DNA from 3 places in the Eubacterium sp. MSJ-33 genome. Region 3 is predicted to be linked to each of the others. Evidence: predicted binding sites of a transcription regulator. Region 3 holds the regulator's gene; each other region holds the start of a gene.

Region 1 (4,281 bases), 1.3 Mb from region 3:
ATATTGCTACGATGGAAGACATGATAGATGCATATCACGATGGTGCAGAAGTTGTGTATGGTGTGCGGAATGACAGGTCTACAGACAGTTTTTTTAAACGATTTACAGCGCAGAGTTTTTATAAAGTTCTAAGTGCTATGGGTGTGGAAACTGTCTATAATCATGCAGATTATAGATTGATTTCGTCGCGTGTATTACAGGAGTTTTCTAAGTTTGAAGAAGTGAATTTATTCCTGCGGGGGATGATTCCTTTGGTTGGTTTTAAAAGCACATCTGTATATTATAAGAGACATGAACGGATAGCGGGAGAAAGCCATTATCCGTTTCGCAAGATGATGGGGCTTGCATTTGATGGAATTACAAGCCTTAGTACCCGACCGTTGACAATGATAATGGCAATTGGGATCATTGTATCGATCCTTAGTTTTGTCGGGGCGGTCTGGGCGGTTGTTGCACAGTTTCTTGGAAGAACGGTTGCAGGTTGGGCGAGTACTACCTGTATTGTATGTTTTATAGGCGGAGTACAATTGGTTTGTCTTGGCGTAATAGGACAATATATTGGTAAAATCTATATGGAGGTGAAACATCGTCCGCGCTATATTATAAGTGAACGGATAGGAATTGATTATATAAAGAATAGATAAATGTTATCAAAAGCCGGTTGATGGATTCAGCCGGTTTTTTTGTATACAATCATACAAATAGATGTAAAAACAGGAACTATAGCTGGTTTTATGCAAGATGTCAATATGTGAGAATAAAAATAATAATTGTCACGGAAAGGCTGGGAAATGCATAAAATGGTGCGGATGTCGTTAAAACTATATCTTGCATGCGGATGCCTGGTATTCGTGATTTTAATTTTAGAAATTTTGGTATATATGATGATTCAGAATCGAAAAAAATCCCAAAATTCTAAGTGAGTAAAAATCAGGCAGATTGAAAACGAGGTGTAAAACATGCAGGATCGTGCTTTTTATGAGCGCATAGGAGCAAAATTTCAAAGAGAACGTGAACGACAGAGAATTACCAGAGAGCATATGGCAGAACAGATTAATATTTCATCGAAGTTCCTGTATGAGATCGAGAGCGGAAGAAAAGGGTTTTCCTGTGAGATATTCAATAATATGTGCAAATATCTGCATGTGAATGCGGATTTTATATTAGCGGAAGATGAGGTAACTGGCAATCGGTTTCGTATTGAGACGATGACAAGAGATTTTTCGGCGGAAGAAATGAACTATCTTGCCAAGATGATTGATGGAATCCGGGAAATGCGGAGAGCATATGGATTAGATGATAAAACTAATTAGTTGACAGCCGCAAAGTCGTGTGTTATTCCTATAGAAGAAAGCAAACGAATATGGGAGGCAGTTATGGTAAAACATATTATTTTATGGACATTGAAAGAGACAGATGCAGACGAAAAAGCGAAGATTCTTGCGAACATGAAGGAACATCTGGAAGGATTGACCGGAAAAGTGCCGGGACTTCTGGAAGTACATGTAAGAATTAACCCGCTTGCATCTTCGAATGCAGAGGTAATGCTTGATACAACGCTGGAGAATGAAGAGATGCTGAAAGGTTATCAGAAGCATCCGGCACATGTGGAAGTTGCAAATACTTATGTGCGTCCATATACAGACGTGCGTATGTGCATGGACTATGAACTGTAGGGAATAAAATAGAAGAAAACGCAGAGAATAACGGGAGAGTAGTATATTCCCGTTATTTTTATTGAGCGCGGAAGCTGGTGCGATGGGGATGATATGGATTTTCATGTGCATTTTATCAGAAAAAGAACATTTGTTCTATACAAATAAAAAGAGATGTGATAGAATGACTTGTATAGCATGTATTAGAAACTGGAGAACAGCATGGACCATTTTGAATTAGTATCGGAATATGCACCGACCGGAGATCAGCCGGAGGCGATTGAAGGACTGGTGAAGGGATTTCAGGAGGGAAAGAAATGCCAGACGCTGCTCGGTGTCACAGGTTCCGGAAAGACATTTACGATGGCAAATGTCATCGCCAAATTAAATAAACCGACGATTATCATATCGCACAATAAGACTTTGGCGGCACAGCTTTACAGTGAGTTTAAGGCTTTCTTTCCGCATAATGCGGTGGAATATTTCGTATCGTATTACGATTATTACCAGCCAGAGGCATATGTGCCGTCGACAGATACGTATATTGCGAAGGATTCCGCTATCAACGACGAGATCGATAAGATGCGGCATAGTGCGACATCTGCACTGATTGAGCGGAAGGATGTCGTAGTTGTGTCTTCGGTATCGTGTATCTATGGCTTGGGTGATCCGGAAGAATATAAGAACATGATGCTTTCGCTTCGACCGGGGATGGAGAAGGATCGGGATGAACTGATCCGGCAGTTGATCGATATTCAGTACACGCGGAATGAGATGGATTTTACGCGTGGAACTTTCCGCGTGAAGGGCGATATCGTGGATATTCTTCCGGTATCGACGTTTGAAGACGGTATTCGAATCGAGTTTTTCGGTGACGAGATTGACCGGATCGTGGAGTTTGATCCGCTGACCGGAGAGATTAAACGTGCGCTCTCTTTTGCGTGTATCTTCCCGGCATCGCATTATGTTGTTGCCCCGGAGAAGATGAAGCATGCGATCGTGGAGATTGAAGAAGAATTAAAACAGCAGGTGGCGTATTTCAAGGAGAATGACAAGCTGTTAGAAGCACAGCGTATCCGTGAGCGGACGGAGTTTGATATGGAGATGCTGCAGGAGACGGGCTTTTGTTCTGGTATCGAGAATTATTCCCGGATACTGGCGGGCATGAAGCCGGGTGCCACACCGAACACACTGCTCAATTTCTTTGATGGGGATTATCTGATCATCGTGGATGAGTCGCATATCACGTTGCCACAGGTGCGAGGCATGTATGCGGGTGACCGTTCCAGAAAGACGACGTTGGTTGATTATGGATTCCGTCTGCCGTCGGCACTTGATAACCGTCCGCTGAATTTTCAGGAGTTTGAATCAAAGATTGATAAGATCTTATATGTATCGGCAACACCGTCGGATTATGAGAAGGAACATGAGGAGAATCGTGTCGAGCAGATCATCCGTCCGACCGGACTGTTAGATCCGGAAGTAGAAGTACGGCCGATCGAAGGACAGGTGGATGACCTCGTATCAGAAGTCAACAAAGAGGTTGCAAAGGGCAATAAGATATTAGTTACGACGCTGACAAAGCGTATGGCAGAGGATTTGACCGATTATATGAAGCAGCTTGATATCAAGGTCAAATATCTGCATTCGGATATTGATACACTGGAACGATTGGAGATCGTGCGGGATCTTCGAATGGGCGTATTTGATGTGCTGGTCGGAATCAACCTGCTTCGTGAGGGACTTGATATCCCGGAGATTACACTTGTTGCGATTCTGGATGCGGATAAGGAAGGCTTTTTACGTTCGGAGACATCGCTTGTGCAGACGATTGGACGAGCTGCGCGTAATGTGGATGGACATGTTATCATGTATGCAGATACAATCACGGATTCGATGCGGCATGCGATTGATGAGACGAACCGACGACGGAAGATTCAGGATGCCTATAACAAGGAACATGGCATTACACCGCAGAGTATCAAGAAGGATATCCGTGATCTGATCAGTCTGGACACGGGTGAGAGTGTGACTACGAAGAAAGAACGCGAGAAAGATCCGGAATCTATGACGAAGAAGGAATTGAATGCCGAGATCGCACGTCTGACGAAGAAGATGAACAAGGCGGCGATGGAGCTAAACTTTGAGGAGGCAGCAGTGCTTCGTGATGAGTTGAAGGAATTAAAGATTGCCTTGCGGGATTATGATGATTAGTTTACAATTGTTTTAGTTATACTAAGTCTAAAATAAATAATAAGGAGGAGCTTGCGATGGAAAGAGATGAATTGATTGAGGAGATCTCAAGAAGAAAAGGAATTGCAATGGAAGAGGTTGCAGAAATCTTAGATGAGGAGGATGCAATCTGCATAGAAGAGGAAGCGAAGTTTGTACAGCAGATGAAGAAAAAGAAGAGAAGAAAGAAGATGTGCATGCTTGGAACGATCACAATATTCCTTGCAGGTGCAGTGTGTGCACTTTTTGTCCTTGACAAGAAGGAGAAGATCAGCATGTCAGATTTAGAGGACATGGTGAAAGATAACGTGAAGAAATATACAGATAAGTATATGGATAAGATTAAGAAATTTAGCTAGACAAAGGAGTAAGCGGAAACAGACGTCATGAGTGA
Region 2 (4,281 bases), 130 kb from region 3:
CAAAGGACAGATCCGGAGGCAAATATGTGGCTGAATCCACAGAGCTGGGCGGTTATCAGTGGATTTGCCTCTAAGGAACAGGCTGAAACTGCGATGGAGAATGTGCATAAACAGTTAAATACAGCATTTGGTGCCGTGCTTATGGATCCGCCATATCATGCGCATGCATTTGATGGCGCTCTGGCGGTTATCTATAATCAGGGTGTAAAGGAAAATGCTGGTATTTTCTCTCAGTCTCAGGGGTGGTTGATTCTGGCCGAAGCATTACTTGGACATGGAAACCGTGCGTTTGAGTATTATATGGAGAATTCACCGGCAGCACAGAACGATAAAGCAGAAGTAAGAAAGCTTGAACCTTATTGCTATGGTCAATTTACAGAAGGTAAGGCAAGTCCTCATTTTGGACGTTCACATGTGCACTGGCTGACAGGAACTGCATCTACTGTCATGGTTGGAAGTGTGGAAGGTATTCTTGGTATGAGACCTGATTTCTATGGACTTCGGATTGCACCATCAATTCCTGCCGAGTGGGATGGATTTGTTATCGAGAAAGATTTCCGTGGAAAATATTTACACATTGAAGTAAAAAATCCAAACCATGTAGAAACAGGATTTAAAAGTATGGAACTAAATGGTCTGGCTCTTCGAGATAATTACATCAAGGAAGAGTGGCTGACATCAGAAAACCGGATAGTCTTATATATGTCATAGGTTTAATGATTTGTAAGACCAGAGGTATTTAAATACATGGACTGATACTGCTTTGGTGTCAGTCCTGTTTGTTTTTTAAATATCTCAGAAAAATAGCTCTGATCAGAAAAAGCCAGAATAGATGCAATCTCTGCAACAGAGTAGGAAGAATATAGCAACATATTTTTCGCTGTTTCAATTTTTGTATGTTGAACATATTTTAGAAGTGACATGCCTGTTTCCTTGTGAAAAAGTCTGGAAAGATATGACGGGTTAAGTTCAGTTAATTCTCCAAGCTCGGTTAATGTGATTTTTGTATGCAGGTGATCATAAATATAATCAATACATTTTGCAATTGGTTTCGATGTGATTTTTCCCGTGCGCAGGTTTTTCATACGCTTAGCATAGTCCATACAGGCCGTCATATGCAAAGCATTTAATTCTGCTGTGTTTCGGACGTGATCAGCTTTACGGATATAGAAATCACTGATGGTATAGGAGGTGGATAAATCAAGTCCGCCTTCTATGCAGTAACGGGCGAGCATAGCCATAGTGATGGCAAAATGATATTTCATACTTTGTAAATGTGTGACAGCTAGTTCCCCAAGTCCTTTTTTTTCGGTGAAAGGTGTAAGGCAAAGTTCTTTGGTCTTTTCTGTATTGCCGGATTTAATTGTAGCGTAGAATTCTAATTCAGGATCGTATTGGGCACGTAACACCGTTTTATCCTTGAATAAATAATCTCGATATAATTGCTGATTAATTTTCATATTTTCCTCGTCAGATTGAAAGTTATAGATATGATTAATGTAATAATAGTGTTTTAAATCTTAATGTTATAATGAAGCACGCTGATGCGTGCGTAGGTCATCACGCTGGCGCGTGGTGACATGTGTTATAATAATTATAATGTATTATATCAGAGATTTTGATCAGGTACAATCGAACAAAATGCTACAAATAATTGCTTTACTTTGTAGAATGTATAAGGTACAATTTTCACAGCGCATTGTTTCGATTTACAAAAGAGATAATAAAATGAACAAATGTTCGAATTTCCTGTTGACTTTTCGAACAGAAGTGTAGTATAGTAGAACAAACGAAACGAACATATGTTTTGATAACATAGATGGAAGATAACGGAGGTTTATGGTATGGCAAGCGAAGAAAAGATGAAAGCATTGGATGCGGCACTGGCGCAGATTGAGAAGCAGTATGGTAAGGGTTCTGTGATGAAGCTCGGAGATCAGTCCGCAAATATGGGAATTGATGTAGTTCCGACAGGTTCTCTGAGTCTGGATCTGGCACTTGGACTCGGCGGTATGCCAAGAGGACGTATTATTGAGATTTATGGCCCGGAGTCAAGTGGTAAGACAACGGTTGCATTGCATGTTGTTGCAGAAGTACAGAAGATGGGTGGTATTGCAGGATTTATTGATGCAGAGCATGCACTCGATCCGACTTATGCGGCTCACATTGGCGTTGATATTGATAACCTGTATATTTCACAGCCGGATAACGGTGAGCAGGCATTGGAGATTACAGAGACGATGGTTCGTTCCGGTGCGGTAGATGTAATTATTGTGGACTCTGTGGCAGCACTTGTACCGAAGGCAGAGATTGACGGAGAGATGGGTGATTCACATGTTGGTCTGCATGCGAGATTGATGTCTCAGGCACTTCGGAAGCTGACCGGAATTATCAGTAAGTCCAATTGTGTGGTTATCTTTATTAATCAGCTTCGTGAGAAGGTAGGCGTGATGTTTGGTAACCCGGAGACAACAACCGGTGGACGTGCATTGAAGTTCTATGCATCCGTTCGTCTGGATGTACGTCGGATTGAGACACTGAAGGTTGGCGGCGAAGTCGTTGGTAACCGTACAAGAGTCAAAGTTGTAAAGAATAAGGTTGCGCCACCATTTAAGGAAGCTGAGTTTGATATTATGTTTGGTAAGGGTATTTCCAAGGAAGGTGATATTCTGGATCTGGCTGTTTTGCATGATATCATCAACAAGGCAGGTGCGTGGTACTCTTACAATGGTGAGAAGATCGGACAGGGACGTGAGAATACAAAGCTCTATCTTGCGAATAATCCGGAAGTGATGGAAGAGATCGAGCAGCAGGTACGAAATAAGTGTGGGATTGGCGTAGATGCAGAACAGACAGAGAACGAAGAGTCATAAGCAACCAACTACATACAGTGCATTTGATACAGCAATTTACTATCTTACCTTCCGGGATCGTTCCCGGAAGGAACTTTGTGATAAATTGACAGAGAAGGGATATGAGGAAGCGGAGATTACAGAGACCATCGAGAAGTTGATGTCTTATGGCTATATCAATGATGAACGATATGCCACATCCTATATTCGAAGTCAGATGCGGGGAAAAGGCAGACGGCGCATTACAATGGAATTATCCGGTAAAGGGGTAGACTCCGAGATGACGCGAGAATTGTGTACAGAACTGGTGCCGGACGAAGCGGAGACCATTTACGATTTACTGGAAAGACGTTATGGTAACCTGAATTTTACAGATGCGGGACAGATGAGGCGCATGTATTCTTTCTTCGCACGCCGGGGATTTAGGTATGAGGATATTCGCAGAGCAGTGTCAGAATATAGAAAAAATATTGAAAAAATATAGAAAAGTATTCGTTTTTTTCTTACAAATTGCATAAAAAAAACAAAGTATTCCTTGACACTAGTATAAAAAAAGTATAATATTTAAGTGTTGTAGTTATGCAACAAAACTAAATAAGGAGGTGCTCCTGAGTTGTCAGACGAAGCAATCAAGTATGTGATTTTCGCTGTAATACTCGTGGTTGCAATTCTCGTTACCTGGTTTCTGGCTATTGCGTATCGTAAGAATGTGGCAGAAGCAAAGCTTGGTAAAGCAGAGGATAAGGCTAGAGAGATTATAGATGAAGCACTGAAAGCTGCGGAGGCAAAGAAACGTGAGACACTTCTTGAGGCGAAGGAAGAAGCCATGAAGACGAAGAATGAGATTGACAAAGAAGTCAAGGATCGTCGGAATGAACTTCAGCGTATGGAAAAACGTGTTCTTTCCAGAGAGGAAAATCTTGATCGAAAGACCGAAGCCGTAGAGAAGAAGGAAGCTTCATTATCACGTAAAGAAGCAGAACTCACAAAGCTGAAGCAGGAAGTTTCAGATTTGGAAGCAAAAAGAACTCAGGAACTGGAAAGAATTTCTGGATTAACCTCTGAACAAGCAAAGGAATACTTATTAAAGACTGTTGAAGACGAAGTTAAACATGAAACAGCAGTCATGATCAAAGAATTAGAAACACGAGCAAAAGAAGAAGCAGATAAGAAGGCAAAGGATTACGTTGTGACAGCCATTCAGAAATGTGCGGTTGATCATGTATCAGAGACAACGATATCCTTAGTACAGTTGCCTAATGATGAGATGAAGGGAAGAATCATAGGACGTGAAGGACGAAATATTCGTACTTTGGAGACTATGACAGGTGTTGATTTAATTATTGATGATACACCGGAAGCAGTTTTGCTTTCAAGTTTTGATCCGGTTCGTAGAGAAGTAGCCAGAATCGCACTTGAGAAGCTGATT
Region 3 (4,281 bases):
TTCCGGATTCTCTCATGTTCCATCTTGAGACTGACCTGATTGACAACCACACGTGCAGAAAGCGGACAGATTTCTTCTAAAACTTCCAATCCATTTTCCCGTAAAGTTGAACCAGTCTCCACAATATCCACGATTACCTCCGACAGATCCACAAGTGGTGCCAGCTCCACTGAACCGTTCAGCTTGATAATCTCCACTGTCTGGTTTTTCTTCTCACTAAAATAATTCTTTGCAATATTCGGATATTTACTCGCCACACGGATAATTTCATTTTTAGAAAGCAATTCCCGTGCAGATGCCGGTCCGCATACGCACATCCGGCACTTTCCAAAGCCAAGATCCATAACCTCGTACAGATTACGGCCTTCTTCCATGATTGTATCCTTTCCAACAACACCGATATCCGCTGCTCCATACTCCACATACGTTGGTACATCGGACGCTTTTGCTAAGAAAAATCGGATTTTGTACTCCTCATTTGTAAAAATCAATTTTCTTGTATCGGGATCTTTTGCCTCTGCACAGGTGATACCCATCTGTTCAAACATCGCAAGTGTCTTTTTGGCAAGACGTCCCTTTGCCAATGCAAATGTTAAATAACGCATAGTCTCTCCTTAATATTCTGTAATCTTATCCGCAGCCTCAAAGTAACATAATTTTGCAAAATGCATCTTATGTGCATAATCAATATACTCCTGCAAATCATGTCGTCTGGACATCCGAACAAGTTCCACCTTCTGATCTTCAGCACGCAGCTTACATGCATATGCAATTGCGTCCTTTTGATTTTCCTCTTTGTACAGAACAAGTACATTGGAATAATCAAGTCCTACATCAATCTTATTTCTGGCGATTGCACTCATCAAATCATCGACATAAATCGCGAATCCAACAGATGGAGCTTTCTTACCAAATTTCTCCATTAGGTTGTTGTAACGGCCACCCTTAACGATTGCATCTCCTGTTCCGTATGTATAACCGCGGAACACAATTCCGGTATAATAATTAAATCGGTTAATCATAGACAGATCAAAGCTGATGTATTTTTCATACCCATAACTTGTAAGCGCATTATATACCTTCCGCATACGTGCAATCGCTTCCAACGATGCATCATTTGTCACAAGCTTTTCTGCATAATCAAGCATATCCAGACCACCAAACAGACTCTCAAAGCTTTTCAAAGCAACCTTGCGTTCCTCCGGAATTTCCAGTGTATTCACAAATTCTGTCAAACCAAAGAAATTCTTTGAATGAATGTACTCCTTGATTCGCTGTTCTGTCTCATCGTCCAGCCCAGCTTCTTCAATCATCCCCTTGAAAAATTCAACTTCGCCAATTTCAATCTGGAACTCCTTTAAGCCCGCTGCAAGCAGGCAATGAATCACACAGGCAATAATCTCTGCATCGGCAGCAGAACTGTCATCATTGATAAGTTCCCCACCAATCTGAGTAAACTCAGAAAGCTTTCCCTGATGCTGATGTGTATTCAAAAATGTATTTCCTGAATAGCAAAGACGAATCGGAAGCTGTTCCTCGGGATAATATTTTGCGACGCTTCTTGCGATACTTGGTGTGATGTCCGGACGCAGAACCAATGTATTGTTATTGCGGTCAAAAAACTTATACATTTCATTGGAAGCTGCAGACCCCTTATCCATATTAAAAATATCAAAATATTCAAAACTCGGTGTATCAATGTCCTGATAACTGTACAGCTCTAACACATGATGAATCCGTGAAATCACTTTCTTTTTCTTCTTACACTCGGCATCGTAGATATCCCGGACGCCCTCGGGTGTATGTAATAACTTTTCGTTCAAAACCTGCTCTCCTTTTATATCTCATTTCTAACGACATACAAAGTCTAGGATATTATACTGCATTTCTTACGAAAATTCAAAGTTTTTCCGATGTTTTTTGTTTTGAAACGGAAAGCAGAACATTTGTTTGCATTTTTTTGTATTCTATGCTATCATAGTTTTAGTTTATAAATCGAAAGAAAGGGGATATGATATGGCGAATCGAAACCTGACTGATAAACAGCGGGAAATATTGGAATATCTAAAAGAATGCATCTTGCAAAAGGGCTATCCACCTGCTGTACGGGAGATTTGTGAGGCAGTTCATTTAAAATCCACCTCTTCTGTTCATGCACATCTGGAATCATTGGAGGAAAAAGGATATATCCGCAAAGATCCAACTAAACCACGCGCAATTGAAATCTTGGATGATGAATTTAATCTTTCCAGAAGAGAAGTTATCAATGTACCGATTGTCGGTACTGTCACCTGTGGGGAACCAATTCTTGCAGAGCAGAACATTCAAGGGTATTTTCCAATTCCACCGGAATATCTGCACGCGAACGGGAAAAATACATTCATGTTAAAGGTCAAAGGCGACAGTATGATCAATGCCGGTATCTTCGACGGGGATTTGGTTATGTGTGAAGAAGCTCAGACTGCAAGAAATACAGAGATGGTTGTTGCTCTGATTGATGATTCCGCAACCGTAAAAACCTACTACAAAGAATCCGGTTATTATCGGTTACAGCCGGAAAATGATACGATGGATCCTATCATCGTACAGGACGGAGAACTTCAGATTCTTGGAAAGGTCATTGGTCTTTTCCGAACATTCTAATTATAGAATTTAACTTCATTAATACAAAAGACAGATTTCATATCTAATGAAATCTGTCTTTTTACTTACTATACTATCTAACTGAATATAAAATCACAGTAAATCCCCTGTTTATCTTCCCTACATGTAATAAACCGGTATCGTACACATCTTCCCTCGTTAAACCGGACATAAAATGCCGAATAAGGACTCGCAATCTTCCCTTGCAATTCATGAAAAACTGCCGCTGCTTTTTCCACAGAGAACGACTGCAGTTTCATATTAATCGCAAATTGTTTAAAGTGTTCTGTGACCGAAAAACTCTTAATCTCTTTTATACTATTTACAATGTCACAAAGTCTTTGCTGCAGTTCCGGTCCCGATTGTAGCTGAACCTTGCTCATGTATGCATTCATAATTTTATACATAGCAGGTACTCCATTTCTCTTTAGTATTTTTGCTTGTCCGGTATACGGTTATGTATCTCTTTGAATTCATCAAAATGCTGAATGAATAATTTGACAACCTTCGGATCAAAGCTCTTGCCCGATAACCGAATAATCTCATCAAACGTATCTTCCAACGACCAGCCCTTCTTATAATATCTGTCAGAGGTCAATGCATCAAACACATCACAAACTGCCATCAGGCGGCTGATATAAGCAATTTCCTCGCCCTTCATACCTAGATAGCCGGTTCCATCCCAGCGTTCATGATGTTCTTTCGCCAGAACGCACGCCAGATGCATCAATTCACCCGGACATTTCTCCAGAAGTGCCTCTCCATATAAGACATGATTCTTCATAATCTGATATTCTTCGTCCGTCAGCTTATCCGGTTTATCAAGAATTTCTTCGCTGATCATCAGTTTACCGATATCGTGCATCATTGATGCCGTTGATACCATCTCCACATATTCATCATCAAAACCGGATGCCTTCGCTAATACACGCATATAGGCTGCAACACGCTTGATATGTTCCCCGGTAAACTTCGATTTACTCTCGCTGATCTCCGCAAACGAGAAGATAAGCCCCGTCTGGTTATCCTGCATAGTAACCGCCATATTGATTGCCGAATTAATCATCATGGAATTTCGCTGTACAATAAAATATGCAGCAACAGAAAGTCCGAATACAACCACAATCTGCGGAACCACATAAGATAACATTGCCTCTTCGAACGTCTCGCACGGAAATCCAATAAATACATTTGAAAAACGGTATGAAAAATAATTAGATACAACAATACCGCATGACATCAGCAGTGATGCAAACAGAACAAGTGTCTGGTTATAATAAAGTGATGCCAAAAGAATTGGGAACAACATGATTGGATATGCATACGTTGACAAAAGTGTCAGCATCAGTGTTGCAATCAGACAGACACAGATAATGACAATATGCTTTGTCACAGGTGCATGATCGAATTTTAATATGTTGATAATCAGAGTAGGAATCAACGCAATAAAAATTGCCGACGCAAAGAAAACAATCAATACGGAATCATCCATATCCGTACCGAAATAACAATACAAAAACGCAAGTGCCAGAATTGCTACAATCACACGCATGCATCTGGCAGATATCTGATTTACTTTCTTATAGTTATCCTGAATCAGTTTTTCTTTACTATTCAAATTAATATTCCCCCGGTTGT

The links. Region 3 encodes LexA, which represses DNA repair genes until DNA is damaged. Its sites were predicted from a motif close to CNAACANNTGTTNG; they were not measured.
Region 1: a site for LexA is predicted at 1,800-1,813, ahead of uvrB (excinuclease ABC subunit UvrB). Genes of this name have one in related genera too.
Region 2: a site for LexA is predicted at 1,796-1,809, ahead of recA (recombinase RecA). Genes of this name have one in related genera too.

The regions. Positions count from the first base shown of each region.
Region 1 is NZ_CP076562.1:2,270,066-2,274,346, forward strand. Features, by position in the region: gene KP625_RS10625 (glycosyltransferase family 2 protein) at 1-644, shown strand, start outside; gene KP625_RS10630 (helix-turn-helix domain-containing protein) at 960-1,313, shown strand; gene KP625_RS10635 (Dabb family protein) at 1,377-1,676, shown strand; gene uvrB (excinuclease ABC subunit UvrB) at 1,878-3,869, shown strand; gene KP625_RS10645 (hypothetical protein) at 3,926-4,246, shown strand; gene uvrA (excinuclease ABC subunit UvrA) at 4,274-4,281, shown strand, end outside.
Region 2 is NZ_CP076562.1:773,926-778,206, reverse strand. Features, by position in the region: gene KP625_RS03540 (GH36-type glycosyl hydrolase domain-containing protein) at 1-711, shown strand, start outside; gene KP625_RS03535 (helix-turn-helix domain-containing protein) at 714-1,460, opposite strand; gene recA (recombinase RecA) at 1,845-2,873, shown strand; gene KP625_RS03525 (regulatory protein RecX) at 2,842-3,336, shown strand; gene rny (ribonuclease Y) at 3,538-4,281, shown strand, end outside.
Region 3 is NZ_CP076562.1:644,545-648,825, forward strand. Features, by position in the region: gene hisG (ATP phosphoribosyltransferase) at 1-605, opposite strand, end outside; gene hisZ (ATP phosphoribosyltransferase regulatory subunit) at 615-1,823, opposite strand; gene lexA (transcriptional repressor LexA) at 2,017-2,643, shown strand; gene KP625_RS02990 (hypothetical protein) at 2,721-3,050, opposite strand; gene KP625_RS02995 (HD-GYP domain-containing protein) at 3,071-4,261, opposite strand; gene rsfS (ribosome silencing factor) at 4,263-4,281, opposite strand, start outside.